One region of the Microbispora sp. NPDC046973 genome, then DNA from elsewhere that is predicted to be linked to it. Evidence: predicted binding sites of a transcription regulator. Region 1 holds the regulator's gene; each other region holds the start of a gene.
What was found. Region 1 encodes LexA, which represses DNA repair genes until DNA is damaged. Its sites were predicted from a motif close to TCGAACANNTGTTCGA; they were not measured.
Positions count from the first base shown of each region.

Region 1 (9,341 bases):
TGCTCACCTGTGGGGTCGGTGGGCGGGTCCTGCATCGGCAAATCCGCGGGCGGGAATGAGTTGGCCACGGCAGCACAGTAGGGGAATGGACATAAGAGCCCACAACGGAACTATCACCATCGGATATCACGCTTTGACACACGAGGTCAGCCCGGAAGATCGATCCGCGTCCCGGTTGCGGTCTGCGCTACGCTTGACACGCGTGCCGCCACCCTGCTGAGCGGGCAGCCGTCTCGGAGCGCGAGAGCGCGGAGACCGTGGCTGCCTCGGACCGTGACGCAGGGCCCTGCCCCCGGCGGGCGCAATCATCTGTGTGATTCCAGCCGCCTGGCGAGGAGTGGAAGTGGACGAGCCGGTGTACGACCCGCAGGCGCTGCAGGCCAAGTGGCTGCCGCGGTGGGAGGAGCTGAACCCCTTCGCGGCGGTCGAGGACCTCGCGGACACCAGGCCGCGCAAGTACATGCTCGACATGTTCCCCTACCCCTCAGGCGACCTCCACATGGGGCACGGCGAGGTCTTCGCGATCGGCGACGTCGTCGCGCGCTACTGGTTCCAGAAGGGTTACAACGTCCTGCACCCGATCGGGTGGGACTCCTTCGGCCTGCCCGCGGAGAACGCGGCCATCAAGCGCAACGCCCACCCCGCCGAGTGGACGTACAAGAACATCGACACCCAGGCGAACTCGTTCAAGCGGTACGCCATCTCCTTCGACTGGTCGCGGCGCCTGCACACCAGCGACGCGGAGTACTTCCACTGGAACCAGTGGCTGTTCACCCGCTTCTACGAGCGGGGCCTGGCCTACCGCAAGGGCGGCCTGGTCAACTGGTGCCCACAGGACCAGACCGTGCTCGCCAACGAGCAGGTCGTGGCGGGCAAGTGCGAGCGCTGCGGGGCCGACGTCATCCGCCGCGAGCTGACGCAGTGGTACTTCAAGATCACTGACTACGCCGACCGGCTGCTCGACGACATGGCGCAGATCGAGGGCGGCTGGCCCGAGCGCATCCTCACCATGCAGCGCAACTGGATCGGCCGCTCCACCGGGGCCGACGTCCAGTTCCGCATCGAGGGCCGCGACGAGCCGGTCACCGTCTACACCACGCGCCCCGACACGCTGTACGGCGCGACGTTCTTCGTCGTGGCCGCCGACGCCCCGCTGGCGGAGGAGATCGTCTCTCCGGAGCAGGCGGAGGCGCTGGCCACCTACCGCGCCGAGGTCGCCAAGCTCTCCGACATCGAGCGGCTGTCCACCGAGAAGGAGAAGACCGGCGTCTTCCTGGGCACGTACGCCATCAACCCGGTCAACGGGGAGCGCATCCCGGTCTGGGCGGCCGATTACGTGCTGTCCGACTACGGCCACGGCGCGATCATGGCGGTGCCCGCGCACGACCAGCGCGACCTCGACTTCGCGCTGAAGTTCGGCCTGCCGGTCAAGGTCGTCGTGCACACCGGCCTGGCCGACCCGGGCGAGACCGGCGTCGCCACCCCTGGTGAGGGCACGCTGGTCAACTCCGGCCCGCTGGACGGCCTGACGAAGACCGAGGCGATCCAGAAGATCATCGAGATCCTGGAGGGGCGCGGCACCGGCAAGGCCGCGGTGAACTACCGGCTGCGCGACTGGCTGCTGTCGCGGCAGCGGTTCTGGGGCACGCCGATCCCGATCATCCACTGCGTGGACTGCGGCGAGGTCCCGGTGCCGGACGACCAGCTCCCGGTCACGCTGCCCGACCTGCGCGGCGCGGCCCTGCAGCCGAAGGGCGTCTCGCCGCTGGCCGCGGCCACCGAGTGGGTCAACGTCGCCTGCCCGAAGTGCGGCGGCCCCGCCCAGCGGGACACCGACACGATGGACACCTTCGTCGACTCGTCGTGGTACTTCCTGCGGTACTGCGATCCGCACTTCGAGGACGGGCCGTTCGACGTCGAGAAGGTCCGCAAGTGGGGTCCGATCGACCAGTACGTCGGCGGCGTCGAGCACGCCGTGCTCCACCTGCTGTACTCGCGGTTCTTCACCAAGGTCCTGTACGACATGGGCCTGGTCGGCTTCACCGAGCCGTTCCTGCGCCTGCTCAACCAGGGCCAGGTGATCAACCGGGGCAAGGCGATGTCGAAGTCGCTGGGCAACGGTGTGGACCTGGGCGAGCAGATCGACGCGTACGGCGTGGACGCCGTCCGGCTCACGATGATCTTCGCCGGGCCGCCGGAGGACGACATCGACTGGGCAGACCTCTCGCCGGCCCATTCGAAGAAGTTCCTCGCCCGCGCGTTCCGCGTCATGGCCGAGGCCGGTGCGGCGTCCGCCCCGGGGATCGACTTCTCCGGCGGCGACGTCGAGCTGCGCAAGGTCACCCACCGGACCATCGACGAGGTCACCAAGCTCGTCGAGGGTTACCGCTTCAACGTCGCGGTGGCCCGCATGATGGAGCTGACCACGGCCGCCCGCCGGGCGATCGACGCCGGGCCCGGCGCGGCCGACCCGGCCGTACGCGAGGCCGCCGAGACCCTGGCGATCATGCTGTCGCTGATCGCGCCGTACGTCGCCGAGGAGGGCTGGGAGCGGCTCGGGCACGCGCCGTCGGTCGCCAAGGCCGGCTGGCCCGAGGCCGACCCGGCGCTGCTGGTCCAGGAGTCGGTCACGGCCGTGGTGCAGGTGGCGGGCAAGGTCCGCGACCGGCTGGAGGTCTCCCCGGACATCTCCGAGGCCGACCTGCAGGCCCTGGCCCTGGCGTCGGACAAGGTCCGGCCCTACCTGGACGGCGAGCCGCGCAAGGTGATCGTGCGGGCGCCGAAGCTCGTCAACATCGTGCCCTGACGGGACGTTGACGATCGGCTGGCCTACCGGACAAAATTACGCCCGAGCCACAAACTAGTCATATCGATGTAGGCGTGCGGTCAGGGCATGCCGCGACCACCACCGCTCCGGCGGTGGTCTGGGGTGCGCGCCTGACCGTATGGCTCGCCGTCGGCGTGCGCCCCGCGTGGGAGGCACGTCTTGTTCAGACGAATTCTCGGCGGGCTGGCGACAGCCGCCGCGATGGCGGCGACCGTTCTCGTCGTCACCGGGTCGCCGGCGAACGCCGCCGGCACGGGCACCGGCTACTTGCACACCAGCGGCAACAAGATCGTCGACAGCACCGGCGCCACGGTCCGGCTGACCGGCATCAACTGGTTCGGCATGGAGACCGACAACAAGACCTTCCACGGGTTGTGGGCGAACAACCCGTGGAAGAGCCAGCTCGACCTCATGGCGAGCCTCGGCTACAACACCATCCGGGTGCCGTTCTCCGACGACGCGCTGAAGCCGGGCGCGCAGGCGACGAGCGTCAACACCTACTCCAACCCCGACCTGATCGGCCTGTCCCCGCTGCAGATCCTCGACAAGGTCGTGGACTACGCCGGCCAGAAGGGCATGCGGATCATCCTCGACCGGCACCGCCCGACCAGCGCGGGCCAGACGGCCCTGTGGTACACCTCGGGCGTCCCCGAGTCCACCTGGATCAGCGACTGGAAGTCACTGGCCCAGCACTACGCCGGCAACACCACCGTCATCGGGGCCGACCTGCACAACGAGCCGCACGCCGACGGGACCAACCCGAACGCGACCGGCTCCTGCTGGGGCTGCGGCGACGAGTCCCGCGACTGGCGTCTGGCGGCCGAGCGCGCGGGCAACGCGATCCTCTCCGTGCAGCCCAACTGGCTGATCTTCGTCGAGGGCGTGAGCTGCCCGAGCGGCGGCCTGTCCAACGTCTGGGACAACGACACCAGCAACGACGAGGACTGCGGCTGGTGGGGCGGCAACCTCACCAAGGCCGGGCAGTACCCGGTGCGGCTGAACGTGGCCAACCGGCTGGTCTACTCGCCGCACGAGTACGCCACGTCGGTCTACCACCAGGCGTGGTTCGACGACCCGTCCTACCCGGCCAACATGCCGGCCATCTGGGACAAGTACTGGGGCTACCTGTACAAGCAGAACATCGCGCCGATCATGGTGGGCGAGTTCGGCACCACACTGGCCAGCAACACCGACAAGATCTGGCTCCAGGAGCTCATGAAGTACATGGGCAGCGGGGTGAACGGCATGTCGTTCACCTACTGGTCGTGGAACCCCAACTCGGGTGACACGGGCGGCATCCTGAAGGACGACTGGGCGACGGTCGACCAGGCCAAGCAGAGCATCATCTCGCCCTACCTGATCCCGCCGACAGGCGGCAACCCGACGCCGCCGGTGTCGCCCTCGGCCTCGCCGAGCGTGTCCCCGTCGGTCTCGCCGTCGGCGTCTCCCTCCGTGTCTCCCTCCGCGTCGCCGTCCGCGTCTCCCTCGTCGCCGGGCGGGAAGACCTGCACGGCCACGTACAAGATCGCCAATCAGTATCCCGGTGGTTTCCAGGGCGAGGTCACGGTGAAGGCGGGGTCCTCGGCCATCTCGGGCTGGACCGTGAAGTGGGCCTTCCCGAACGGTCAGAGCATCAGCCAGCTCTGGAGCGGCACGCTCAGCGCGAGCGGGTCCAACATCACGGTGACGAACCTGTCCTACAACGGCGCGCTGGGCGCCGGGGCCTCGACGACGTTCGGCTTCAACGGCAGCTGGTCGGGCACCAACGGCGTTCCTTCGCCCGTGAGCTGCACCGCCTCCTGACGGCTGACCGGACACGGCACAGCACAAGCCCGGCGCTCTCGTGAGCGCCGGGCTTGTCCCTGTGCGGCGTCCGGAACCGGCGGGCCGCGCTACAGCTTGCGCAGGACGGCCGTGACCTTGCCGAGCACGGTGGCCTCGTCACCGGGGATCGGCTCGTAGTTGGGGTTGTGCGGCACCAGCCACACGTGCCCGTCCTTGCGCTTGAACGTCTTCACGGTGGCCTCGCCGTCGATCATGGCGGCCACGATGTCGCCGTTGTCGGCGACCGGCTGCTGCCGCACCACGACCCAGTCGCCGTCGGCGATGGCGGCCTCGATCATCGAGTCGCCGGAGACCTGGAGCAGGAACAGCGTGCCCTCGCCCACGAGCTGCTTGGGCAGCGCGAACACGTCCTCGATGCTCTGCTCGGCGAGGATGGGGCCACCGGCCGCGATGCGGCCGACCAGCGGCACGTAGGCCGCGGTGGGCCGGTTGAATCCGGACTCCTCCTCGGATGTGGCGTCCGGGTCCACCCACAGCACCGGCTCGCCCGGCAGCCGGACCTCCAGTGCCCGGGGCCGATGCGGATCACGCCGGAGGTAGCCCTTACGCTGGAGCGCCGTGAGCTGGTGCGACACGCTGGAGGTGCTGGTCAGCTGGACCGCTTCCCCGATTTCCCGCATGGACGGCGGATAACCGCGCTGCTGGACCGAGTCGCGGATCACCTCGAGGATCTTCCGCTGCCTGGGGGTGAGGCCAAGCGAGTCGCGCCTGCGAACCGCGAGGTCGCTGACGCCATCCGCTTGCTCACTTCGGTCACTCACGATGCCACCTCTCAATCCGTGTTCCTCATGTCGCACAGAGCGACCGTACCGCGATTCAAGATCACCGTCAAACAATTGTTCGATATCCAGCGAAATCGCCGATCTCGCCGTCCACCTCATCGTACGGGAGTTCGATCGATCCCGTGTTCGATTTACCCGATCTTCTCTGGTGGCTGTACGCCCAGGTCAGAAGCCCTGCGGAAATCGGCAGGGAAAGGCGCGTAAAGGGCGTATTGGCCAACGGCTGGGGCAGGTGATGCCGTCGTGACCGGAGGCGCGACACGCGCGCCGAACAGGCACTTCCTCGCCCAAGGCCGGTTCGACTTGCGTTCAAGGTCGGGCACTTCTACGGTTGGACCACAACATCTAGTAGTCACACCGGTGTAAGTTCACCACACCTTGTGTTCGGGATGTGCGTTCAGGGAGGCGATGAAGTGCACTGTCCGTTCTGTCGCCATCCGGACACCCGGGTCGTGGACAGCCGTGCGGCCGAAGACGGGGCGGCGATCCGCCGCCGGCGCACCTGCCCCGAGTGCGGGCGCAGGTTCACCACCCAGGAGACCGTGCTGCTGATGGTGAGCAAGCGCAGCGGGGTCACCGAGCCGTTCTCCCGGGAGAAGGTCATCGCCGGCGTGCGGCGGGCCTGCCAGGGACGCCCGGTCGGCGAGGACTCCCTCGCCCAGCTCGGGCAGCGCGTCGAGGAGAGCATCCGGGGCACCGGCGCGGCCGAGATCGCCTCACACGAGGTGGGCCTGGCCATCCTGGGCCCGCTCCGCGACCTCGACGAGGTGGCCTACCTGCGCTTCGCGTCGGTCTACCGCAGCTTCGAGACGCTGGCGGACTTCGAGGCGGAGATCGAGCGGCTGCGCGCGGCCCACGGCCCGGAGGGTGAGGAGTAGGCGCCTTCCGGGGGGCCGGGACGAGGCGGGCGGCGGCGCGCGACGGCGCGGCGCGACGATGAGGTTGTAACGAGCGTGGTCCGAAAGAGGGGCTCCACCGGGCCCTGGGAGGGGGAAGTCATGACGGAGACCGTGAGCGGCACCGTATCGGGCGTGGGGGGCAGGCCGGGTAAGCGCCCGCGCAAGGGCCTGAAGATGAAGCGCGTCTTCACCACCCCCGGTGTCCACCCGTACGACGAGGTCCGCTGGGAGCGGCGCGACGTCGTGATGACGAACTGGCGAGACGGCTCGGTCAACTTCGAGCAGCACGGCGTGGAGTTCCCCGACTTCTGGTCGGTCAACGCGGCCAACATCGTCACCACCAAGTACTTCCGCGGGGCGGTGGGCACCCCGCAGCGCGAGTCGAGCCTCAAGCAGCTCGTCGACCGGGTCGTGGGCGTCTACACCAGGACCGGCGTCGAGAACGGCTACTTCGCATCCGAGGAGGACGCGGAGATCTTCGACCACGAGCTCAAGCACGCGCTGATCCACCAGATCTTCAGCTTCAACTCCCCGGTGTGGTTCAACGTCGGGACCCGCTCGCCCCAGCAGGTGAGCGCCTGCTTCATCCTGGCCGTGGACGACACGATGGAGTCGATCCTCGACTGGTACAAGGAAGAGGGCGTGATCTTCAAGGGCGGCTCCGGCTCCGGGGTCAACCTCTCCCGCATCCGCTCGTCCAAGGAACTGCTGTCCAGCGGCGGCACGGCCAGCGGCCCGGTCTCCTTCATGCGCGGCGCCGACGCCTCCGCCGGCACCATCAAGTCGGGCGGCGCCACCCGCCGGGCGGCCAAGATGGTCGTCCTCGACGTGGACCACCCCGACATCGAGGAGTTCATCGAGACCAAGGCGCGCGAGGAGGACAAGATCCGCGCGCTGCGCGACGCCGGGTTCGACATGGACCTCGGCGGCAAGGACATCGTGTCCGTCCAGTACCAGAACGCCAACAACTCCGTGCGGGTCTCCGACGAGTTCATGCGGGCCGTCGAGGCCGGCGGCTCGTTCGGCCTGCGGGCCCGGCTGACCGGCGAGGTCATCGAGGAGGTCGAGGCCCGGTCGCTGTTCCGCAAGATGGCCCAGGCCGCCTGGGAGTGCGCCGACCCCGGCGTGCAGTACGACGACACGATCAACGACTGGCACACCTGCCCCGAGACCGGGCGCATCACGGCCAGCAACCCCTGCTCGGAGTACGTCCACCTGGACAACTCCTCGTGCAACCTCGCGTCGATCAACCTGCTGAAGTTCCTGCGCGACGACGACTCCTTCGACGTCGCGACCTTCGTGAAGATCACCGAGCTGATCATCACCGCCATGGACATCTCGATCACCTTCGCTGACTTCCCGACGCAGAAGATCGCCGAGACCACCCGGGCGTACCGCCAGCTCGGCATCGGCTACGCCAACCTGGGCGCGCTGCTGATGGCGACCGGCCACGCGTACGACTCCGACGGCGGCCGCGCCATCGCCGGGGCGATCACCTCGCTCATGACCGCCGTGTCCTACCGCCGCTCGGCCGAGCTGGCCGGGATCGTCGGCCCGTACGACGGCTACCAGCGCAACGCCGAGCCGCACAAGCGGGTCATGCGCAAGCACGCCGCGGCCAACGACGACCTGCGCACGCTCGACGACATGGACAAGGCCCTGCACGCCGAGGCCACCCGGCAGTGGCAGGAGTGCCTCAAGCTCGGCGAGAAGAACGGCTACCGCAACGCCCAGGCGTCGCTGCTCGCCCCGACCGGCACCATCGGCCTGATGATGGACTGCGACACCACCGGCATCGAGCCGGACCTGGCGCTGGTGAAGTTCAAGAAGCTCGTCGGCGGCGGCTCGATGCAGATCGTCAACCAGACGATCCCGCGGGCGCTGCGCCGGCTCGGCTACCTCGAGGAGCAGGTCGAGGCCATCGTCGAGTACATCGCCGAGCACGGCCACGTCGTGGACGCCCCGGGCCTGCGGCCGGAGCACTACGAGGTGTTCGACTGCGCGATGGGCGAGCGGGCCATCGCTCCGATGGGCCACGTCCGGATGATGGCGGCCGTCCAGCCGTTCCTGTCCGGCGCGATCTCCAAGACCGTGAACCTGCCCGAGTCGGCCACGGTGGACGACATCGAGCAGGTCTACCTGGAGGGCTGGAAGCTCGGCCTCAAGGCCCTGGCCGTCTACCGCGACAACTGCAAGGTCGGGCAGCCGCTGTCGGTCGCGAAGAAGACCTCCGAGGAGGTCTCCGAGGAAGCCGTCGAGAAGGAGCCGATCGTCCAGGTCGTGGAGGTCGCGCGGCCGACCCGGCGGCGGATGCCGAACCAGCGGCCGAGCACCACCACCCGCTTCACGGTGGGCGGCGCCAAGGGCTACATGACCGCCTCGTCCTACCCCGACGACGGCCTGGGCGAGGTCTTCCTCAAGATGTCCAAGCAGGGCAGCACGCTCGCGGGCGTGATGGACGCCTTCTCCGTGGCGATCTCGATCGGCCTCCAGTACGGCGTGCCGCTCGACACGTATGTACAGAAGTTCGTCAACATGCGCTTCGAGCCGGCGGGCATGACCGACGACCCCGACGTCCGGATGGCGCAGTCGGTGATGGACTACATCTTCCGGCGGCTCGCGCTCGACTACCTGCCGTACGAGGACCGGGCCGCCCTGGGCATCTTCTCCGCCTCCGAGCGGGCCGCGCAGCAGCGCGGCGAGGACCCGGCCGCGCTCCAGGACGTGGACACCGCCGCCCTGGCGCAGTCTGCGCCCATCGAGAGCGGGCAGTCCGCGCCCATCGAGAAGGCGTCGTCCATCGAGGCCAAGCCCGCCGAGGGCCCGTCCAACGGGCAGGTCGCGCCGGTGGCGGTGCCGGAGCCGCGCCGGGTCGGCGCCTCGCTGGAGAGCCACCAGGGCCGTACGGCCGACGCGCCGCTGTGCATGACCTGCGGCACCAAGATGCGCCCGGCCGGCAGCTGCTACGTCTGCGAGGGCTGCGGCAGC
Region 1 is NZ_JBEYWQ010000008.1:170,520-179,860, reverse strand. It holds gene leuS (leucine--tRNA ligase) at 344-2,806, shown strand; gene ABZ860_RS17895 (cellulase family glycosylhydrolase) at 2,987-4,630, shown strand; gene lexA (transcriptional repressor LexA) at 4,720-5,436, opposite strand; gene nrdR (transcriptional regulator NrdR) at 5,868-6,332, shown strand; gene ABZ860_RS17880 (vitamin B12-dependent ribonucleotide reductase) at 6,453-9,341, shown strand, end outside.

Region 2 (9,341 bases), on a different contig from region 1:
GCGCGGATCGGCAGCTCCCTGTGGCCCCGGTCGACGAGCGTGGCGAGCTGCACGGCCCTGGGCCTGCCCACGTCGTTCAGCGCGTCGAGCGCGGCGCGCACGGTGCGGCCGGAGTAGAGGACGTCGTCCACGAGGACGACGGTCCTGCCGTCCACGCCGTCCGGGGGCAGTTCGGTGCGGCCGAGCGGGCGCGCGGGCCGCAGGCGCAGGTCGTCGCGGTACATCGTGACGTCGATGGCGCCGACGGGGACCTTGACTCCCTCGAACTGCGCGATGCGCCCGGCGATCCGGTGTGCCAGGGTGGCGCCGCGGGTGGGGATGCCGAGCAGGACGACGCTCTCCGCACCCCTGGTGCGTTCGAGGATCTCGTGCGCGATCCGGGTGAGCGCCCGGTGGATGTCGGGCCCCTCCAGGACGGCGCGGGCCTGATTTCGGGCATCAGACATGAAAAAGTCACCGCCTTTCCCGCCTCACAGGACGGGTCTTAAAAGGGTGTCGGTTCTGCTTAGAGTATCAGGACCGTCTGCGAACCCCCCTCCCGCCAGGGGTGATGCCCCTCGCAAGGGTGTTCGCCCTCGGCGTGACGAGGAGGTGCCGGGGACCTGCCAGGTGACCTTGGAAACCTTCCGTGACGCCGAGAGGACGGTCCGAGGACGTCGAGGGGACGTTGAGGGGACGTTGAGGGGACGTTCCGGGGGGACGGGCGAGGGACGTGCCGGGGATCGGAAGCCGCATCGCACCGGGTGTCGGTGATTTCGGTGAGAGCACTGTTTGACGCTCTTTTTTCCAATCAGCTTGACCTTTGGGAGTGTCGGCTTTACCGTCACTGTCCGTAACCACAACACGCGACCTTCCTGGGTAAAACCCGACGCAGCGGTCACCGAAGGTGCCGGTCACGGGCACCAGCCCCGGTGTTCGGAACGCTTGGGACAAGGACGCACAATCAAGTGAGAAGAGACATAGAAAGCCGGGGGCCACACAATGCCGTCTGACTACGCCAAGTCGCTGGGCGCGCGCCTGCGCGCCATCCGGACCCAGCAGGGGCTGTCCCTGCACGGTGTGGAAGAGAAGTCCCGCGGACGGTGGAAGGCCGTCGTCGTGGGCTCCTACGAGCGGGGCGACCGCGCGGTGACCGTGCAGAAGCTTGCCGAGCTCGCGGATTTCTACGGAGTGCCGGTGTCGGAGCTTCTTCCGGGCGGAGCCGCCCCCAGCCCGCTTGCGCCCGCTCCCAAGCTGGTCATCGACCTGGAGCGGCTGTCGCAGTTGCCGAAGGACAAGGCCGGCCCGCTCGCCCGTTACGCCGCCACCATTCAGAGCCAGCGGGGCGACTACAACGGCAAGGTGCTGTCCATCCGGCAGGAGGACCTGCGCTCGCTCGCGGTCATCTACGACAAGTCGCCGGTCGAGCTGACCGAGGAGTTCATCCACTGGGGCGTGCTCGACGCGGAGGCCCGCCGCGCCGTCGAGTCCTTCTGACCTCCCGCCTGTCCGTACGCGGCTCCCCGTGACGCTGTCCGCCCACTCCGGCGTAGTCACGGGCGGCGCCTCCGCAACGGGGAGCCGCCGGTACGAGTGATTCCCGCCAGGCGGGGATAGGCAGGACATGACGTTTTACGTGGGCTCCGAGGTGGGCAGGCTTCGCCGCGTCCTGGTCGACATACCCGAACTCGCGCTCAAGCGGCTCACCCCGGGCAACAAGGACGGCCTGCTGTTCGACGACGTGCTGTGGGTGCACCGCGCGCTGGAGGAGCACCGGGAGTGGTGCGAGGTGCTCGCCGGGCGGGGCGTCGAAGTGCACCACCTCGGCGACCTCCTGCGGGAGGTGATCGAGATCCCCGACGCGCGCAAGCACATCCTCGACGGCAGCGTCGACGAGCACTGGTTCGGCCCGCTGGCCGCCGACGCGATCCGCAACACGCTCGACTCCCTCGACGCGGACACCCTCGCTCCGCTGCTGACCGGCGGGATCACCAAACGCGAGATCATGGAACTGGGCTGCGACCCCGGCTCCATCGCCTTCCACACGCTCGGCATGGACGACTTCGTCCTCCCGCCGCTGCCCAACCACCTGTTCGCCCGCGACACCTCGTGCTGGGTGTACGACGGGGTGTCGATCAACGCGATGCGCAAGAAGGCGCGCAGGCGGGAGACCGTCAACTACGAGGCGGTCTACCGGTGGCACCCGCTGTTCGCCGCCGGATACGGCAACCCCGGCGGCGGCGGGTTCAACGTCTGGTACGAGGGCGTGCGCATGGCCCCGGCCACCATCGAGGGCGGCGACGTCCTGGTCCTCGGCGACGGCGTCGTGCTCGTCGGGGTGAGCGAGCGCACCCAGCCACAGGCCGTGGAGATGCTGGCGACCAACCTGTTCCGGGCGGGGTCGGCGACCCGCATCGTGGCGCTCGACCTGCCCAAGACCCGTGCGTTCATGCACCTCGACACCGTGATGACCAACGTCGACGTGGGCGTGTTCACCAAGTACGCCGGGCTCGGCATGCTGCCGTCGTACACGGTGGAGCCGGGCGACACCGACAAGGAGCTGAAAGTCACCGACCACCCGCCGGAGGACATGCACAAGGCGATCGCGCGGGCCCTCGGCCTCGACGACATCAAGGTCCTCACGCCGACGCAGGACGTGCACGCGGCCGAGCGCGAGCAGTGGGACGACGGCTGCAACGTGCTGGCGCTGGAACCCGGCGTGGTCGTGGCCTACGAGCGCAACACCACGACCAACAACCACCTGCGCAGGCACGGCATCGAGGTCATCACGATCCGGGGCAGCGAGCTCGGCCGGGGACGCGGCGGGCCGCGGTGCATGAGCTGCCCGCTGGAGCGCGACGACGTCTGATCACCCCGGTCGCGAGGGCCCTGCGCGGGATCGGCTGAGGAAAGGAACGCCCCCGCCGTGCCGGACGGGCGAGCCGGGGCCCTGGACGGAGACGCAGACCACCCGGCCATGAGCGGATACGCAGACCACCCGGCCATGGGCGGAGGAGGCAGGTCAGCCGGCCATGGGCAGGGTGGGGCGGCCGGGCAGGCCGAGGATCGACTCGACCTCGCCGACGAACCTGTCCGCCTCCGCTATGATCTCCTCTGCGTCGTTCTGCGTGACGGCTCGGACCATTCCGGCCTCGGCAGCCGCACGCTTGGTCGCGCTCACCGCGAAGTAGGCCGCCCAGTCCGCGAGCTTGGGCTCCGCTTCCGGCAGCAGCTCCCAGGCGCTGCGCAGCCGCCGCCTGCGGCCGTCCATCGGCCGCGGACGGGCCGCGAGGATCCCGGCGGCCGCACGGAGGGCCGCCAGGTGGGCCGACACGTAGCGGTCCGCGGGGGTGGGCCCGACGGTGGCGTCCGCGAGGCATGCCCTGGCGTCCGCGAGGTGTGCCAGAACCGCCTGCGAGAGCCGGGGCCCGCTCTTCTGCTCGTCGTTCTCCTCAGTCATGCCCGCCTCCTTGAGTCGTGGCACTCCGGCGAAGGTCGCCGGTGACTTCACAGTCGCAGATCGCACCGACAATTTCGCCGGCCGGGAGATCCCGTGAACCGCTCGAGATCGCCCGACGCTTTCTCAGGCTCCCGTGGGCGGCCGGACGAGGAGCTTCCCCTCTCCCCGTCCGGCCCACGCCGCGGGCCGTGCCGCATCCGTCTCCGCCGACGACGAAGGCACGAATCCAACGGGGTGGGCGCGAGCCGCGAGTCCCACGCCCACTCCATCGAACATAGATTCGATCATGTCCCCTGTCAAGGCTGTCAACGAATACGTGTTCGAGGACCGCGTTCGAAACGCGCAGGGTGAGACGACGAAAGGGGCCCCGCGCGACCACCTCGCGCGGGGCCCCTCCGGGGATGGAATCAGCGCCTGAAGGCGCCCCTGACGTGCACCGGAACGCCCTTGCCGAGCATGCCCGGCAGGATCTCGGCCACGTTCATGGGCAGCCGCACGCAGCCGTGCGACGCCGGGTAGAGCGGCACCGACAGCGCGCCGTGGAGCGCGATGCCACCGTTGAAGAAGATGGGGTTGTAGAGCTGCCCGAGGTAGGACCGGTGCCAGCCCTTGGCCCGCCAGGTGGTCTTGTAGTCGCCGGTCGGCGTGCGGGCGCTGCCGGAGAACCGCTGCCGCTTGCCGTTCCAGGTGGCGTACTCGGTGTAGGGAATGCCGCTGCCGCTGGAGATGTGACTGATCAGCACCGGCGCGCCACCCCGGTACAGAACCATCACCTGCTTGGTCAGGTTCACCTCGACGCGGGTCGCCTTGCCCCTGGGCACCAGGACCTTGGGCGCCCGGGGGTTCTCCAGCGCCCTCCAGGTGCGGGCGGCGACCGTGCTGGTCGGCGTGATCCCCTGCACCTTCTGGAACGCCCAGACCGCCGTCAGGGTGGCCCCGCCGTACCGGCCGTCGACGCTGCCGGGCATGTACCCGAGCTCCTTGAGCCGGGCCTGCAGCGCCTTCACGGCGGAGCCCTTGGCGCCGAGCTTGAGCGTCTTGCCCGGCGCGGTGAACGGCGGGTAACCGGTGGCGCGCGCGGGGACGGCGCTCCGCGCCGGGAGCGCCGGGAGCCCGGAGAGCGCCGAGGACGCCGGAAGCGCCGGGAGCGCGGTCCCCGTCGTCACGGCCCACGTCTGCCCGGCGGTGCGCGCCTGCGCCGTGCCGCTCACGCCGGTCGCCGCGAAGGCGGTCGCGAACGTCGCCGCCCCCACCACGACGAGCAGTCGCCGTCGACCCCTCATCCTGACCAACCCCTCATAAGCCCGTTTTTCGATCAAAGGACTCACCTTACGGTCCGATTGTGAGCCGCGTGATCGTAAGTGGCCATAATCGGCCGCGTATGTCCTGGCAATCCGTTTAGAGTGACCGGGTGGCAGAAAAGTTGCATCCGAACGTCGTCCGAGTTCAGGAGGCCCTGCGGGCCGGCCGGGTGACGGGCGAGGTCGTCGTGCTGGACGACGCCGCCCCGACGGCCGCCACGGCGGCGGCCCAGCTAGGCTGCGAGGTCGGCGCGATCGCCAACAGCCTGATCTTCGACGCGGACGGCGCGCCGCTGCTGGTGCTGACCAGCGGCGCCCACCGCGTGGACACCGGGCTGATCGCGCGGCTCGTCGGCGCGGCGAAGGTGCGGCGGGCCACGCCGGAGTTCGTCCGCGAGCACACCGGGCAGCCCATCGGCGGCGTCGCCCCGGTCGGGCATCCCGCGCCCGTACGGACGCTGGTGGACACCTGGCTGAGCAAGCACGAGGTCGTGTGGGCCGCCGCCGGGCACCCCCACACCGTCTTCCCCACGTCCTACGACGAGCTGCTGCGCATCACCGGGGGCACGGCCGCCGAGGTGGAGTGACGCCTGCCGGACCGGCCCGGCGGCGCTTTGCTAATGTGCGACGAGTGATCCGACTGCGACGGGTGGGGCCCGACGAGTTCAGGGCGGTGCTGGACACCGTGCTGGAGATCTACACGGTGGCCATGCGCCCGCCGTCGGACCAGCTCGCGGGCCGCATGGCGATCATGCGCAACCACGCCACCTATCCCGACTTCGACTGCGTGCTCGCGGAGGACACGCAGACCTCCGGCATCGCCGGCTTCGCGTACGGCTTCCACGGAGGCCGGGGGCAGTGGTGGCACGACGTCGTACGCGGGGCGCTGCAGGACCGGGCCGGGCCGGTGGTGGCGGAGGACTGGTTCGGCGACGCCCTGGAGATCGCCGAGATCCACGTGCGCCCCGAGTATCAGGGCCGGGGAATCGGCAGGCGGCTGATCCACACGCTGTGCGAGGGCCGCCCGGAGCGCACGGCCGTGCTGTCGACGCACGACGCCCCCACGGTGGCCCGGCGCCTCTACGGGGACGTCGGGTTCGCCGACCTGATGACCCGGTTCGTCTTCCCCGGCGGCTACGAGGAGTACGTCATCGCCGGCCTGCGGCTGCCGCTGCCCGAGCGCGGAGCCCGGGAGGACTGACGGGCCGGCGAGGACCGCGCCGGCTCAGCCGGCGACGGCGGCGGGCACGCTGTGCAGCGCCTGGAACACCTCGCGGGTCGCGCTCGACCGGTTGAAGGTGATGAAGTGGATCCCGGGCGCGCCCTCGTCGAGAAGCTTCTGGCACAGCTCCACGGCGTGCTCGATGCCGAGGCGGCGGACCGCGGCCGGGTCGTCGGCGACGGCCTCGAACCGCTCGGCCACCTCCGGCGGGAACGGCGCGCCGGACAGCTGCTCCGACCGGGCGATCGTGCTCATCTGCGTGACGGGCATGATGCCGGGGATGATCGGGGTGTCGCACCCCTGGGCCGCCACGCGGTCGCGCAGCCGCAGGTAGTCCTCCGCCCTGAAGAACATCTGGGTGATCGCGTAGTCCGCGCCGGCCCGGCACTTCTGCACGAAATACTTGGTGTCCGACTCGATGGACGCCGACCTCGGGTGCTTGTACGGGAAGGCGGCCACCCCCACGCAGAAGTCGCCCGCCTGGCGGATCAGCCGCACCAGCTCCTCGGCGTACAGGACGCCCTCCGGGTGCTTGACCCACTCGTCCAGGGGGTTGCCGCCGCGCGGGTCGCCGCGTACGGCGAGGATGTTGCGCACGCCCGCGTCGGCGAACCTGCCGACGAGGTGGCGCAGCTCGCGGATCGAGTGGTCGACCGCGGTGAAGTGGGCGACGGGGGTCAGCGTCGTCTCGTGCGCCAGCCGCTCGACGATGTCCACGGTGCGGTCCCGGGTCGAGCCTCCGGCGCCGTAGGTCACGGAGACGAACGTCGGCCGCAGCGCCTCCAGCTCGCGGATGGCCCGCCACAGCTGGCGCTCCCCCTCGTCGGTCTTCGGCGGCATGAACTCGAACGAGAACGAGCGCTCGCCCGCGGCCAGCAGTTCGCGGACCGTCGGGACGCGATCAGGAAGCCGCGAGGGCAGACCGAGAGCCATACCGGCAAGGGTACAGCGATGGCGGTTTTCACGGCCTCCACGGTCTTGCTATGTGGACATTTGCCGTATCAGAGTGAGTTGGCCCACTTGGAGGGGATCTGCTGCTGGGTGCCTGGATCAACCCCGGTTAGTCTCAGAGCATGACCGCTTCCGCCGCCTCGCTCGATTCCATCCGTACGGAGGTGGACCTCGCACTCCGGGAGTTCCTCGACCGGCAGCGACCACACTTCGGTGACCCTCATCTGGCCGCCCTGTTGTCCGCCGCGGAGGATTTCCTGGCCGGCGGCAAGAGGCTGCGCCCCGCCTTCTGTTACTGGGGCTGGCGCGCCGCCGGGGGAGGCGACGAGCCGGGACTGCGCTTCGCCGCCGCCTCGCTGGAACTCCTGCAGGCCAGCGCGCTCATCCACGACGACGTCATGGACGCGAGCGACGTGCGCCGGGGCATGCCGTCGGCGCACCGCCGGTTCGAACGGATGCACGCCGAGGCGGGCTGGCACGGCTCGGCGCGGCAGTTCGGCGAGGGCTCGGCCGTGCTGCTGGGCAACCTGCTGCTGGTGTGGTCCGGAGAGATGTGGCGCACCAGCGGCCTGGCGCCGGAGGCGATCGCCGTCGCCCAGCCGATGCACGACTACATGCTCACCGAGCTGATGTGCGGGCAGTACCTCGACCTGCTCGAACAGGCCCAGGGCGAGAGCACCTTCGACAGCGCGCTGCGGGTGGCGCTGTACAAGAGCGGCAAATACTCGGTGGAGCAGCCACTGCGGCTCGGGCTCGTCCTCGCCGCCCGGGCCCGGCACGCGTGGATCGACCGGCTCTGCGTGCAGTACGGCCAGCAGGTGGGCATCGCCTTCCAGCTCCGCGACGACATCCTCGGCGTGTTCGGCGACCCGGCCGAGACCGGCAAGCCCGCCGGGGACGACCTTCGCGAGGGCAAGCGGACCGTCCTGATCGCCCGCGCGCTCGCCTCGGCCACCCCCGCCCAGACGTCGGTCGTAGGGGCCCTGCTCGGCGACCCCGAGCTGGACGCCGAGGGGGTCGGGCGGCTGCGCACGGTGATCGAGGAGACCGGCGCGCTGGCCGCGTGCGAGGGCATGATCAAGCGCTACCTCGACGACGCGCTGCACGCCCTCGACCAGGCGCCGATCGAGGAGGAGGCCCGCACGGCACTGGCCGCCCTGGCCGTGGCGGCCACGTCCCGCCGCACCTGACGCGACGCGATGGGCCCGGCGGAAGCCTTCCGCTCAGAGCGGGACGGCGGACAGCCGGGCCTTGAGCGCGGCGGCCGCGGCGCCCGGATCGTCGGCCTCGGTGATCGCCCGGACGACCACGGCGCGGCGCACGCCGTGCGCCATCACCTCGTCGAGGTTGCCCAGGTCGATGCCCCCGATGCCGAACCACGGCCGGTCGGCGCCCAGGCGCGCGGCGTGCTCGAGCAGCGCGGGGCCGGGCGCCGGGCGGCCGGGCTTGGTGGGTGTGGGCCAGATCGGCCCGCAGCAGAAGTAGTCCACGCCCGGCTCCACGGCCGCGGCCGACGCCTCGGCCGCCGAGTGCGTGGACCTGCCGATGAGGACATCGGGACCGAGGATCTCCCGGGCCACCGGGACCGGAAGGTCGTCCTGGCCGAGGTGCAGGATGTCGGGCCGGGCGGCGTAGGCCACGTCCGCCCGGTCGTTGACCGCCAGCAGCGCCCCGTGCCTGTCGCAGGCCGCGCGGAAGACCTCGAGCAGATCCAGCTCCTCGCGCGCCTCCAGGCCCTTCTCCCTGAGCTGGACGATGTCCACGCCGCCGGACAGGACCGCGTCGAGGAACTTCTCCAGGTCGCCGCGGTCCCTCCTGCCGTCGGTGCAGAGGTAGAGCCTGGCCTGCGCGAGGCGCTGTCGCCGGATGTCGTTCACCCGACCACAATGCCATGCGGCGGCGAGGTCAGAAGCCCAGGGCCTGGGCCCTGCGCTTGACCTCGGTGTGCCGGCCCTTCACGATCGCGTCGATCGGGGACCCTGGCAGCGAGTCGTCCGGGGTGAACAGCCACCGGATCGACTCCACCTCGTCGTACCCGGCGTCGGACAGGACGGTGAGCGTGCCGGGCAGGCCCTTGAGCACCTCGCCGTCCGCGATGAACACCGCCGGGATCTGCGGCTCGCCGCCGCCCCGCCGGACGCCGACGAGCTTCTTGTCCTTGAGGAGTTGCTTGGCGCGGCCGATGTTGAGTCCCAGCTTCTTGGCGGCTTCCGAGAGGGGGAGCCATTCCCCTACGAGCTGGTCGGTCTCCCGGTCGATCTGCGCAACAGTAAGCGTCACGGGTCCACCATTACCACAGCGGAGCTGCCAGGAAACACCTCGATTAGGCCATAATGCAGTCGCGGAGCGGCACGGCCGAATCGGCCACCCGCAGGGGGTCGAGCCGCTGACCGCCCTCGATGATCTTGCGGCCCTGCACCACGTCGCG
Region 2 is NZ_JBEYWQ010000002.1:344,173-353,513, forward strand. It holds gene pyrR (bifunctional pyr operon transcriptional regulator/uracil phosphoribosyltransferase PyrR) at 1-446, opposite strand, end outside; gene ABZ860_RS05640 (transcriptional regulator) at 982-1,476, shown strand; gene ABZ860_RS05645 (arginine deiminase) at 1,604-2,848, shown strand; gene ABZ860_RS05650 (SAV_6107 family HEPN domain-containing protein) at 3,002-3,439, opposite strand; gene ABZ860_RS05655 (L,D-transpeptidase family protein) at 3,847-4,722, opposite strand; gene ABZ860_RS05660 (YbaK/EbsC family protein) at 4,851-5,327, shown strand; gene ABZ860_RS05665 (GNAT family N-acetyltransferase) at 5,372-5,941, shown strand; gene metF (methylenetetrahydrofolate reductase [NAD(P)H]) at 5,966-6,895, opposite strand; gene ABZ860_RS05675 (polyprenyl synthetase family protein) at 7,036-8,103, shown strand; gene thiE (thiamine phosphate synthase) at 8,137-8,781, opposite strand; gene ABZ860_RS05685 (Rv2175c family DNA-binding protein) at 8,819-9,193, opposite strand; gene ABZ860_RS05690 (FAD-dependent oxidoreductase) at 9,237-9,341, opposite strand, start outside.
Region 2: ABZ860_RS05650 (SAV_6107 family HEPN domain-containing protein) is a predicted target of LexA. The motif match lies at 3,708-3,723, and genes of this name have one in related genera.

Region 3 (9,341 bases), on a different contig from region 1:
ACGCCTTCGGCCGCCAGGTCGACTCGTTCGAGGCCGATCTCGACTTCGCCGGGCGCGCGACGATCAGGGCCGTCTTCATCCGCGCGCCCTGGGTCGAGTCCGTGGGGCCCGACGTGGAAGTGCTGGGCCGCACCGAAGCTGGGGATAGGATCGTCGCGGTCCGACAGGGACCGTTGCTCGCGACGTCCTTCCATCCGGAGCTGACCGGTGACGCGCGGGTGCACTCGTATTTTGTCGAAATGGTGAGGGAGCTCTAGGCGATGTCCGGCCACTCCAAATGGGCGACGACGAAGCACAAGAAGGCGGCGCTGGACTCCAAGCGCGGCAAGCTTTTCGCCAAGCTCATCAAGAACATCGAGGTCGCGGCCAGGACCGGCGGGCCCGACCCGGACGGCAACCCCACGCTGTTCGACGCCATCACCAAGGCCAGGAAGAACTCGGTCCCGATCGACAACATCGAGCGGGCCCGCAAGCGCGGCGGCGGCCTCGAGGCCGGCGGCGCCGACTGGCAGACGATCATGTACGAGGGCTACGCCCCCGGCGGCGTCGCGGTCCTCATCGAGTGCCTCACCGACAACCGCAACCGCGCGGCGTCCGAGGTGCGTGTGGCGCTGACCCGCAACGGCGGCTCGCTCGCCGACCCCGGCTCGGTGTCGTACATGTTCAACCGCAAGGGCGTCGTGATCGTGCCCAAGGGGTCGCTGACCGAGGACGACGTGCTCATGGCCGTCCTCGACGCGGGGGCCGAGGAGGTCAACGACCTCGGCGAGAACTTCGAGGTGGTCTGCGAGGCCTCCGACCTTATCCCCGTGCGCAAGGCGCTGCAGGACGCGGGCATCGACTACGAGTCGGCCGAGATGAGCTTCGTCCCCACGCTCAACGTCCCCCTCGACGAGGAGGGCGCCCGCAAGGTCTTCAAGCTCATCGACGCGCTCGAGGACAGCGACGACGTGCAGAACGTCTGGGCGAACTTCGACGTGAGCGACGAGGTCATGGAGAAGGTCGAGGCCTGACGCCGCAGGCGGGCACCGGCCCTCGGCTCCCAGCCGGCACAGCACCTCGGGTCCAGGCCGGCACAGAGCCTCGGCTCCAGGGCGGCGAGGGGGCGGAAAACGGGTGGCAGAGGCCGCCGGGGCCCGCATAGCTTGGCCGGTTGTGGAAATCCGTCATCTCACGAGCGACGACCTGGACGCCGTCCTCGACAACCGCAGGCGCGCCTTCGGCCCGCTGTCCGGCGGCGGCGCGGAGACCTGGCGCAAGCTCGTCTCCCCGATGCTGCCCGAGGGCCGTTACCTGGGCGCCTTCGACGGCCCCCGCCTCGTCGGCACGGCCAGGATCAACCCGTACGTCCAGTGGTGGCACGGCCGCCCCCTGTCGATGGGCGGCGTGGCGGGCGTGACGGTGGCGCCGGAGGACCGCGGCAGGGGCGTGGGCCGGGCGCTCACGCACGCGGCCATCGAGCGCTGCGCGGAGCTCGGCCACGCGGTCTCGGCGCTCTACCCGGCCACCACGCCGGTGTACCGGAGCGCGGGCTACGAGCACGCCGGCGTGCTTCAGCGGATCACCGTGCCCGCCGAGGCGCTGCGCACGGTGGGCGGCCCCGGCGGCGCGGCCGGCGCGGTCAAGCTGCGCCGGATGGGCCCCGCCGACGCGGCCGAGCTCGTGGCCCTGATCGGCAGGGTGCACGCCGCCAACCGCGCGAGCGGGCCGCTGTGCTTCGACGAGCGGACCTGGCGGCTGTGGCTGGAGGACGACGACGACTTCTGCTACCTGGCCGAGGACGGGTTCGTCGTCTACCGGTGGAGCGACGGGGACATCGAGGTCGACAACCTGCTGGCGGGGTCGGAGGCGACGGCCAGGGCCCTGTGGTCGATGGTCGGCAGCGCCTCGAGCGTCGCGACGTCGGTGACCGCCTGCGTCGACCCGGCCGACCCGGTGCTCTGGATGCTGCGGGAGCGGTCGAAGGACGAGGTCGCCCAGACCCGGTGGATGTTCCGGCTGATCGACCTGCCCGCCGCCGTCGAGGGGCGCGGCTTCCCCGCCGGAGTACGCGTCGAGACCCCGATCGAGGTGACCGACTCCCTGCGCCCGGGCAACGCGGGCGCGTGGCTGCTGCGGGTGGACGGCGGCGCCGGCGCCGTGACGCGGCGCGAGACGCCTTCCGGGGACGCGACGCGGCTCACGATCGGCGGGATGTCCGCGCTGTTCGCCGGCGTGCCCACGGCCACGCTCCGCCGCGCCGGTCTGCTGAGCGGCGGCTCTCCCGACGCCGACGACGCGCTGGACGCCGCGTTCGGCTGCGCCGCGTACATGATCGATTACTTCTGACGCGCCCGCGCGGCCGCTGATCGCGATAGAGTGACCGGCCGAACAGATGTTCGGCGTAGCGGCGGCCGCGCCGCCGGGATCAGGGAGGCGTGCCGGTGCGGTTGCCCCAACTGCGGGTGATGGGCGTGGACCCGGGGCTGACGCGGTGCGGTCTCGGCGCCGTGGAGGGCCGTGCGGGCGCGCCGCTGAGCCTGTTGTCGGTCGGGGTGGTCCGCACCCCGACCGACGACGACATCGGGTCCCGGCTGGTCGTCATCGAGGCGGAGATCGAGCGCTGGCTCGACGAGATCAGGCCCGACGCGGTCGCCGTCGAGCGGGTCTTCGCCCAGCACAACGTCCGTACGGTCATGGGGACGGCACAGGCGTCGGCCGTCGCGATCGTCTGCGCGGCCCGGCGGGGGCTGCCGGTCGCGCTGCACACGCCGAGCGAGGTCAAGGCCGCCATCACCGGCAACGGCAACGCCGACAAGAAGCAGGTCGGCACGATGGTCACCCGGCTGCTGCGGCTCGACGCCATGCCCAAGCCCGCGGACGCGGCCGACGCGCTCGCCCTGGCCATCTGCCACGTCTGGCGCGGCGGCGTGCAGCACCGCCTGGCCGACGCCCTGGCCCGGGCCCGTTCCGGGGGTGGGGGCCCCGCAGGCTCTGGTAGGACTGGGAGGCCCGGCGAAGTCGCGGCCGGGCGTCCGGACCGGGGAGGGAGCACGCGGTGATCGCATCCGTTGCGGGGCAGGTGGCGGCGATCGGCGCCGACAGCGCCGTGGTCGAGGTGGGCGGCGTCGGGATGCTCGTCCACTGCACCCCTGGCACCCTGGCCGGGCTGCGCGTCGGCGAACCCGCCCGGCTGTCCACCTCGCTCGTCGTCCGCGAGGAATCGCTCACTCTGTACGGGTTCGCCTCCGACGACGAGCGCACGGTCTTCGAACTGCTCCAGACGGCCAGCGGGGTCGGGCCGCGCCTGGCCCTGGCCATGCTCGCGGTCCACGCGCCCAACGCGCTGCGGGTCGCGGTGGCGAGCGCCGACATCAAGGCCCTGACGATGGTGCCCGGCATCGGCCAGAAGGGCGCGCAGCGCATCGTGCTCGAACTCAAGGACAAGCTCGGCACCCCGGCGGCGGCCGTCGACGCCGCGATCAACGGCGCGGCGGCGCCGCCCGTGTGGCGCGATCAGGTCCACGCGGGACTGGTCGGGCTCGGCTACTCGTCCAGGGACGCCGACGAGGCGGTCGCGGCGGTCACCGCGGAGGCCGAGGCGGAGGTCGCGGCCGGCCGCGCCCCGCAGGTGGCCGCGCTGCTCAAGTCCGCCCTGCGGGCGCTGAGCGTACGGTGACCTCGTGACGGGCCGGGCCTCGCGCGCCGTGCGGGGCGCGCGGCGGGCTGACGGATCATGAAAGTTTCACCGGGAAGCGGACGGGTCCCGGCAGGCCGAGCGGATGGTGTCGAGTGAGCTTCGAGCGGGATCTCGTGTCGCCGGAGCCGGAGGGCGACGAGCGGGCGATCGAGGCCGCGCTGCGCCCCCGGCGCCTGGACGAGTTCATCGGGCAGGGCCGGGTGCGCGAGCAGCTGTCGCTGGTGCTGGAGAGCGCCCTGCGCCGCAACCGCCCGCCCGACCACGTCCTGATGAGCGGCGGCCCCGGGCTCGGCAAGACGACGCTCGCCATGATCATCGCCTCCGAGCTCGGCGCGCCGCTTCGGATGACCTCGGGCCCGGCGCTGGAGCGCGCGGGCGACCTCGCCGCGATCCTGTCCACGCTGACCGAGGGCGAGGTCCTGTTCATCGACGAGATCCACCGCATGGCCCGCCCGGCGGAGGAGATGCTCTACCTCGCCATGGAGGACTTCCGGGTGGACATCGTCGTCGGCAAGGGCCCCGGCGCCACCTCGATCCCCCTCGACATCGCCCCGTTCACGCTGGTCGGAGCCACCACCAGGGCCGGGTTGCTGCCCGCGCCGCTGCGCGACAGGTTCGGCTTCACCGCCCACATGGACTTCTACGAGGTGGCCGAGCTGGAGCAGGTGCTGCGGCGCTCGGCGCGGCTGCTGTCGGTGGAGCTGCCGGACGAGGGCGCCCACGAGATCGCCCGGCGCTCGCGCGGCACGCCCCGCATCGCCAACCGCCTGCTCCGGCGGGTGCGCGACTTCGCCGAGGTCCGGGCGGAGGGCGTGATCACCCGGGAGGTCGCGGCGGCGGCGCTCAACCTCTACGAGGTCGACGCCGAGGGGCTGGACCGGCTCGACCGGGCCGTGCTCGACGCGCTGCTGCGCAAGTTCGGCGGCGGCCCGGTGGGCCTGTCGACGCTCGCGGTGGCCGTGGGGGAGGAGCCGGAGACCGTCGAGGTCGTGGCCGAGCCCTTCCTGGTGCGGCAGGGGCTGCTGGCCCGCACCCCGAGGGGCCGCGTCGCCACCGCCGCCGCCTGGGCGCATCTCGGCCTGACTCCGCCTCCTGACGCGGTCGGGTCGGTGGCGGTGCCCACGCTCTTCGACGACGCCTGAACGCCGGCGCGGCGGCTGGAAGTGGAAACCGGGGCAAAGAGGTAACAGACCGATTGCGAAGCCCATGAAACGGGAACTTTCCTGCCCGCCGAGCCGTGGGTTCGTTGCCGGGCTTCAGCGTGCTCGCATACACTGCGTGGCTTGACTGGCCGCACACGCGAGAAGTCGCGGTGGCCCGCGTGTGAAGCGCACAAGACCTCCGGCGTCAGGCCGGTTCATCACGTTACGGAAGGGTGGCCCCCGTGGGTAACAACCCGCTTGGGACGTTCCTGCCACTGATCTTGCTGGTAGTGGTTTTCTACTTCCTCCTGATCCGTCCGCAGCGCAAGCGGCAGCAGGAGCAGATCCAGATGCAGAACTCCCTCACCCCGGGCGTCCGGGTCATGACCACGACAGGACTGTTCGCGACGGTCGTCGCCCTGCAGGACGACGACGTCGTGCTGGAGGTGGCCCCCGGCGTCGAGACCCGCTGGACCAAGGCGGCGATCGGCCGGGTGCTCACTCCCGTGGACGAGGTGACGGACGGGGAGGCCGAGGAGACCGTGACGGACGCTCCCGACACGGGGAACGGTGACGATACGAGCACCAAGCAGTCCTGAGTAGGCTGATCACAACCTTTCGACGAAAGAACTGACCTCCAGTGGCCCCACCGACCAGTAGCCAGAGCAAGCCTGGACGCACACTCCTGTTGCTCCTTGCGCTCATCCTCGTCATGGGCGCGACGGTCGCCCTCCAGAAGGCGTTCGTCCCCAAGTTCGGCCTCGACCTCGCGGGCGGCACGACCGTGACGCTCTCGCCGGTCACGGCGAACGGGAAGGCGCCGTCCCAGGAGAGCCTCGACCGAGCCGTGACGATCATCCGGCAGCGCGTCAACGGCACCGGCATCTCCGACGCCCAGGTCGCGAAGTCGAACGACAACATCGTGATCCAGATCCCGGGCGCGGGCCGTGACGAGGCGCTGCGGCTGGTGTCGACCACCGCCGAACTGCGTATGCGGCAGGTCCTCGCGGTGGCCGCCGCCACGAACCAGCCGGCGCAGGTGCCCACCGCGGCTCCCACGCCCAGCGGGTCGGCGGCGGCGACGCCCGCGGCCACGTCGAAGGCGTCCACGCCGGCCGGGCAGAGCGCGGCCCCGAACGGCAACGCGACCCCGGCGGGCCGTGCCCTGTCGAAGGCGCTGACCGCGCCGTCGCCGGACCCGAGCACCTCGGCGAGGGCCACGAACCACCACAGGGCCGGCGCGGGAGCCGCACGCGCCAACCGGGCCAAGGCGTCGCCCTCGGCCGCTCCCAGCCCCACGCCGACGGCCGCTCCGCAGGACACGGGCGACCCACTGGCCGGTCAGGACACCAGCGGCATCGACCCGGCGCTGCTCGCCGAGTTCCGCAAGATCGACTGCACCGCGAAGAACCGCGGCCAGGGCGCCATCGACGACCCGAACAAGCAGATCGTCGCCTGCAGCGACGACGGCTCGGCCCGCTACATCCTGGACAAGGCCGCGGTGCAGGGCACCGAGATCAGCGGCGCGCAGGCGGGCACCGACCCCACCACCGGTGAGTGGATCGTCCAGGTCGACTTCAAGTCCAAGGGCGCCACGCTGTTCGCCGACATCACCCGGCGCATCACCAGCCTGCCGGCCCCGCGCAACCAGCTCGCCAACGTGCTGGACGGCGTCGTCATCGTCGCTCCGACGATCGAGGAGGCCATCCCCGGCGGCAGCGCCCGCATCTCCGGCAGCTTCACCCAGAAGACCGCCACCGAGCTGGCCGACCAGCTCAAGTACGGCGCGCTGCCGCTGAAGTTCCAGCAGAGCTCGGTCGTGTCGGTCTCCTCGACCCTCGGCCAGGACCAGCTGAGAGGCGGTCTCATCGCCGGCGCGCTCGGCCTGATCGTCGTCGTGATCTACCTGCTGCTCTACTACCGCGGCCTGGGGCTCATCGGCATGGCGAGCCTGTGCGTGGCCACCGTGTTCACCTACCTGACGGTGGACGTGCTGAGCCACAACGCCGGCTTCCGGCTCTCGCTGCCGCACATCATCGGTCTGGTGGTCTCGATCGGCATCACCGCGGACTCGTTCATCGTCTACTTCGAACGGATCCGCGACGAGATCAAGGAGGGCCACCGCACGCTGCGCTCGGCGGTGGAGGTGGCCTGGCGGCGGGCCCGGCGGACCATCCTGGTCGCCGACGCCGTCATGTTCATCGCCGCGGTGGTGCTCTTCTACCTGGCGGTCGGCGACGTGGCCGGCTTCGCGTTCGCGATGGGCCTGACGACGCTCATCGACATCGTGGTGGTGTTCCTGTTCACCAAGCCGCTGATGTCCCTCGTGGCGCGGTTGCGGTTCTTCTCGAAGGGCCACAAGCTGTCCGGACTCGACGCGGAGCGCATGGGCCGCACCAGCCCCGCCGAGCAGACCCTGCAGGAGGCGTGATGCCGGGAGTGATCAGCCGCCTCTACCGCGGCGACATCAACATCGACTTCGTCGGCAAGCGCAAGATCTGGTACGGCCTGTCGGTGTTCCTGCTGGCCGTCTCCATCCTGGGCCTGGCGCTGAACGGGCTGAACCTGGGCGTGGAGTTCCGCGGCGGCTCGGTCTTCGACTTCACGCGCACGCCCGGCTCCAGCATCGAACAGGTCCGCGAGACCGTCGCGGACGCCGGACCTCACCAGGTCATCGTGCAGCAGGCCGGGCCGAACTGGCGGGTCACCACCGAGAGCCTCAAGGGCGACGAGGTGACCAAGGTCCAGCAGACGGTCGCCCAGAAGTACGGCATCACGGAGGACCAGGTCAGCTCGCAGGTCATCGGTGCGACCTGGGGTGGCGAGGTCTCGCAGAAGGCCTGGATCGGCCTCGCGGTCTTCATGATCGCGATCATGCTCTACCTGTCGGTGGCCTTCGAGTGGCGGATGGCCCTCGCGGCGATCGTCGCCCTCGTCCACGACCTCGTGATCACTGCGGGCGTCTACGCCTGGTCGGGCTTCGAGGTCACCCCGGCGACCATGCTCGGCTTCCTCACGATCCTCGGTTACTCGTTGTACGACGCGGTCGTCGTCTTCGACATGATCAAGGAGGTCACGGGCAAGCTCGGCACGAGCGCGAAGATGACCTACACGCAGGCCGCCAACAACGCGCTCAGCCACACGCTGATCCGGTCGCTGAACACCTCGCTGGTGGCGATCCTGCCGGTGGCGGCGATCCTGTTCATCGGCACCACGCTGCTCGGCGCCGGCACGCTGAAGGACCTGTCGCTGGCCCTGTTCGTCGGCATGATCGTCGGCACCTACTCGTCGTTGTGCGTGGCGACGCCGATCCTGGTCACGCTGAAGGAGCGGGAGCCCAAGTGGCAGGCGCTGGCCCAGCGGGTGCAGGCCAAGGAGGCCTCCGCCGCCAAGGCCGCCCGCACGGCCAAGGAGCCCGTCTCCGCCGGCTCGCAGAACGTCACCGCCTCGGAGAAGCGCAAGAAGCGCTGATTCAGGCTCGCGTCGCAGGCGCCCCCGGAACCCGCCCGGTTCCGGGGGCGCCTTCGTGTCCCGGTCGCCCCGTCCGCGCCTTTCCGCCGTGCGATGCACCGCTCCGTCCGGGCGGATCCCGCCGGTCGCGGCACTAGGCTTGGGCGTCGTGACTGACTGGACGGCTCTCATCAGGGATGTCCCGGACTACCCCAAGCCGGGCATCCTCTTCAAGGACATCACGCCGCTGCTGGCGGACCACGCGGCCTTCACGCAGGTCGTGGACGAGCTCGGGGACGGCCTGGCGTTCGACAAGGTGGTCGGCATCGAGGCGCGGGGCTTCATCCTCGCCGCGCCGGTGGCCTACCGCAGCGGTGCGGGGTTCGTACCAGTGCGCAAAAAGGGCAAATTGCCCTCCGACACGTACGAGGCGTCCTATGATCTGGAGTACGGCTCCGCGACGATCGAGGTGCACGCCGACGCCTTCGACCCCGGCGACCGGGTTCTGATCGTGGACGACGTCCTCGCCACGGGCGGCACGGCCAGGGCGGCCGTGGAGCTGGTCAGAAGGACGGGCGCGGAGGTCGTGGCCGCGTCCTTCCTGATGGAGCTGTCCTTCCTCTCCGGCCGCGATCGGCTGCCGGGCCTGGACGTCCGCACCCTGCTCGCCGTCTGAGCCGCGCGGGCCGGTCAGGGGGCACGCGGCCGAGAGTGCTGTGGCAGCACGGATACACTGTGGAATCTGGACTCGACGTGAGGAGTCTGTGTGCCCCGTGATGTGGTCGTGCCCGACAGCGCGCGGGTCGATCGCGGAGTGACCTCCCGCGACGCCCCCGAGCCCGTCGCAGACGTGCCCCCTGACGCGGCGCGCGACCCCGCGGCGGTCCCGGAGGACAAGCCGGCGTCGCCGGCCACGCGACGGAGGCTCGCCCGTTTCGGGGGGCAGTGGGGTGCTATGAATCCGGTGTTGGAGCCGCTCTTCAAGACGGTCCGTGCCACCCATCCCAAGGCGGACCTGCGGCTGATCGAGCGCGCGTACGACGTCGCCGCGTATCACCACCGCGATCAGA
Region 3 is NZ_JBEYWQ010000005.1:329,491-338,831, forward strand. It holds gene pdxT (pyridoxal 5'-phosphate synthase glutaminase subunit PdxT) at 1-257, shown strand, start outside; gene ABZ860_RS13760 (YebC/PmpR family DNA-binding transcriptional regulator) at 261-1,013, shown strand; gene ABZ860_RS13765 (GNAT family N-acetyltransferase) at 1,156-2,328, shown strand; gene ruvC (crossover junction endodeoxyribonuclease RuvC) at 2,439-3,041, shown strand; gene ruvA (Holliday junction branch migration protein RuvA) at 3,038-3,658, shown strand; gene ruvB (Holliday junction branch migration DNA helicase RuvB) at 3,772-4,821, shown strand; gene yajC (preprotein translocase subunit YajC) at 5,064-5,420, shown strand; gene secD (protein translocase subunit SecD) at 5,510-7,252, shown strand; gene secF (protein translocase subunit SecF) at 7,252-8,292, shown strand; gene ABZ860_RS13800 (adenine phosphoribosyltransferase) at 8,441-8,947, shown strand; gene ABZ860_RS13805 (bifunctional (p)ppGpp synthetase/guanosine-3',5'-bis(diphosphate) 3'-pyrophosphohydrolase) at 9,227-9,341, shown strand, end outside.
Region 3: ruvC (crossover junction endodeoxyribonuclease RuvC) is a predicted target of LexA. The motif match lies at 2,367-2,382, and genes of this name have one in related genera.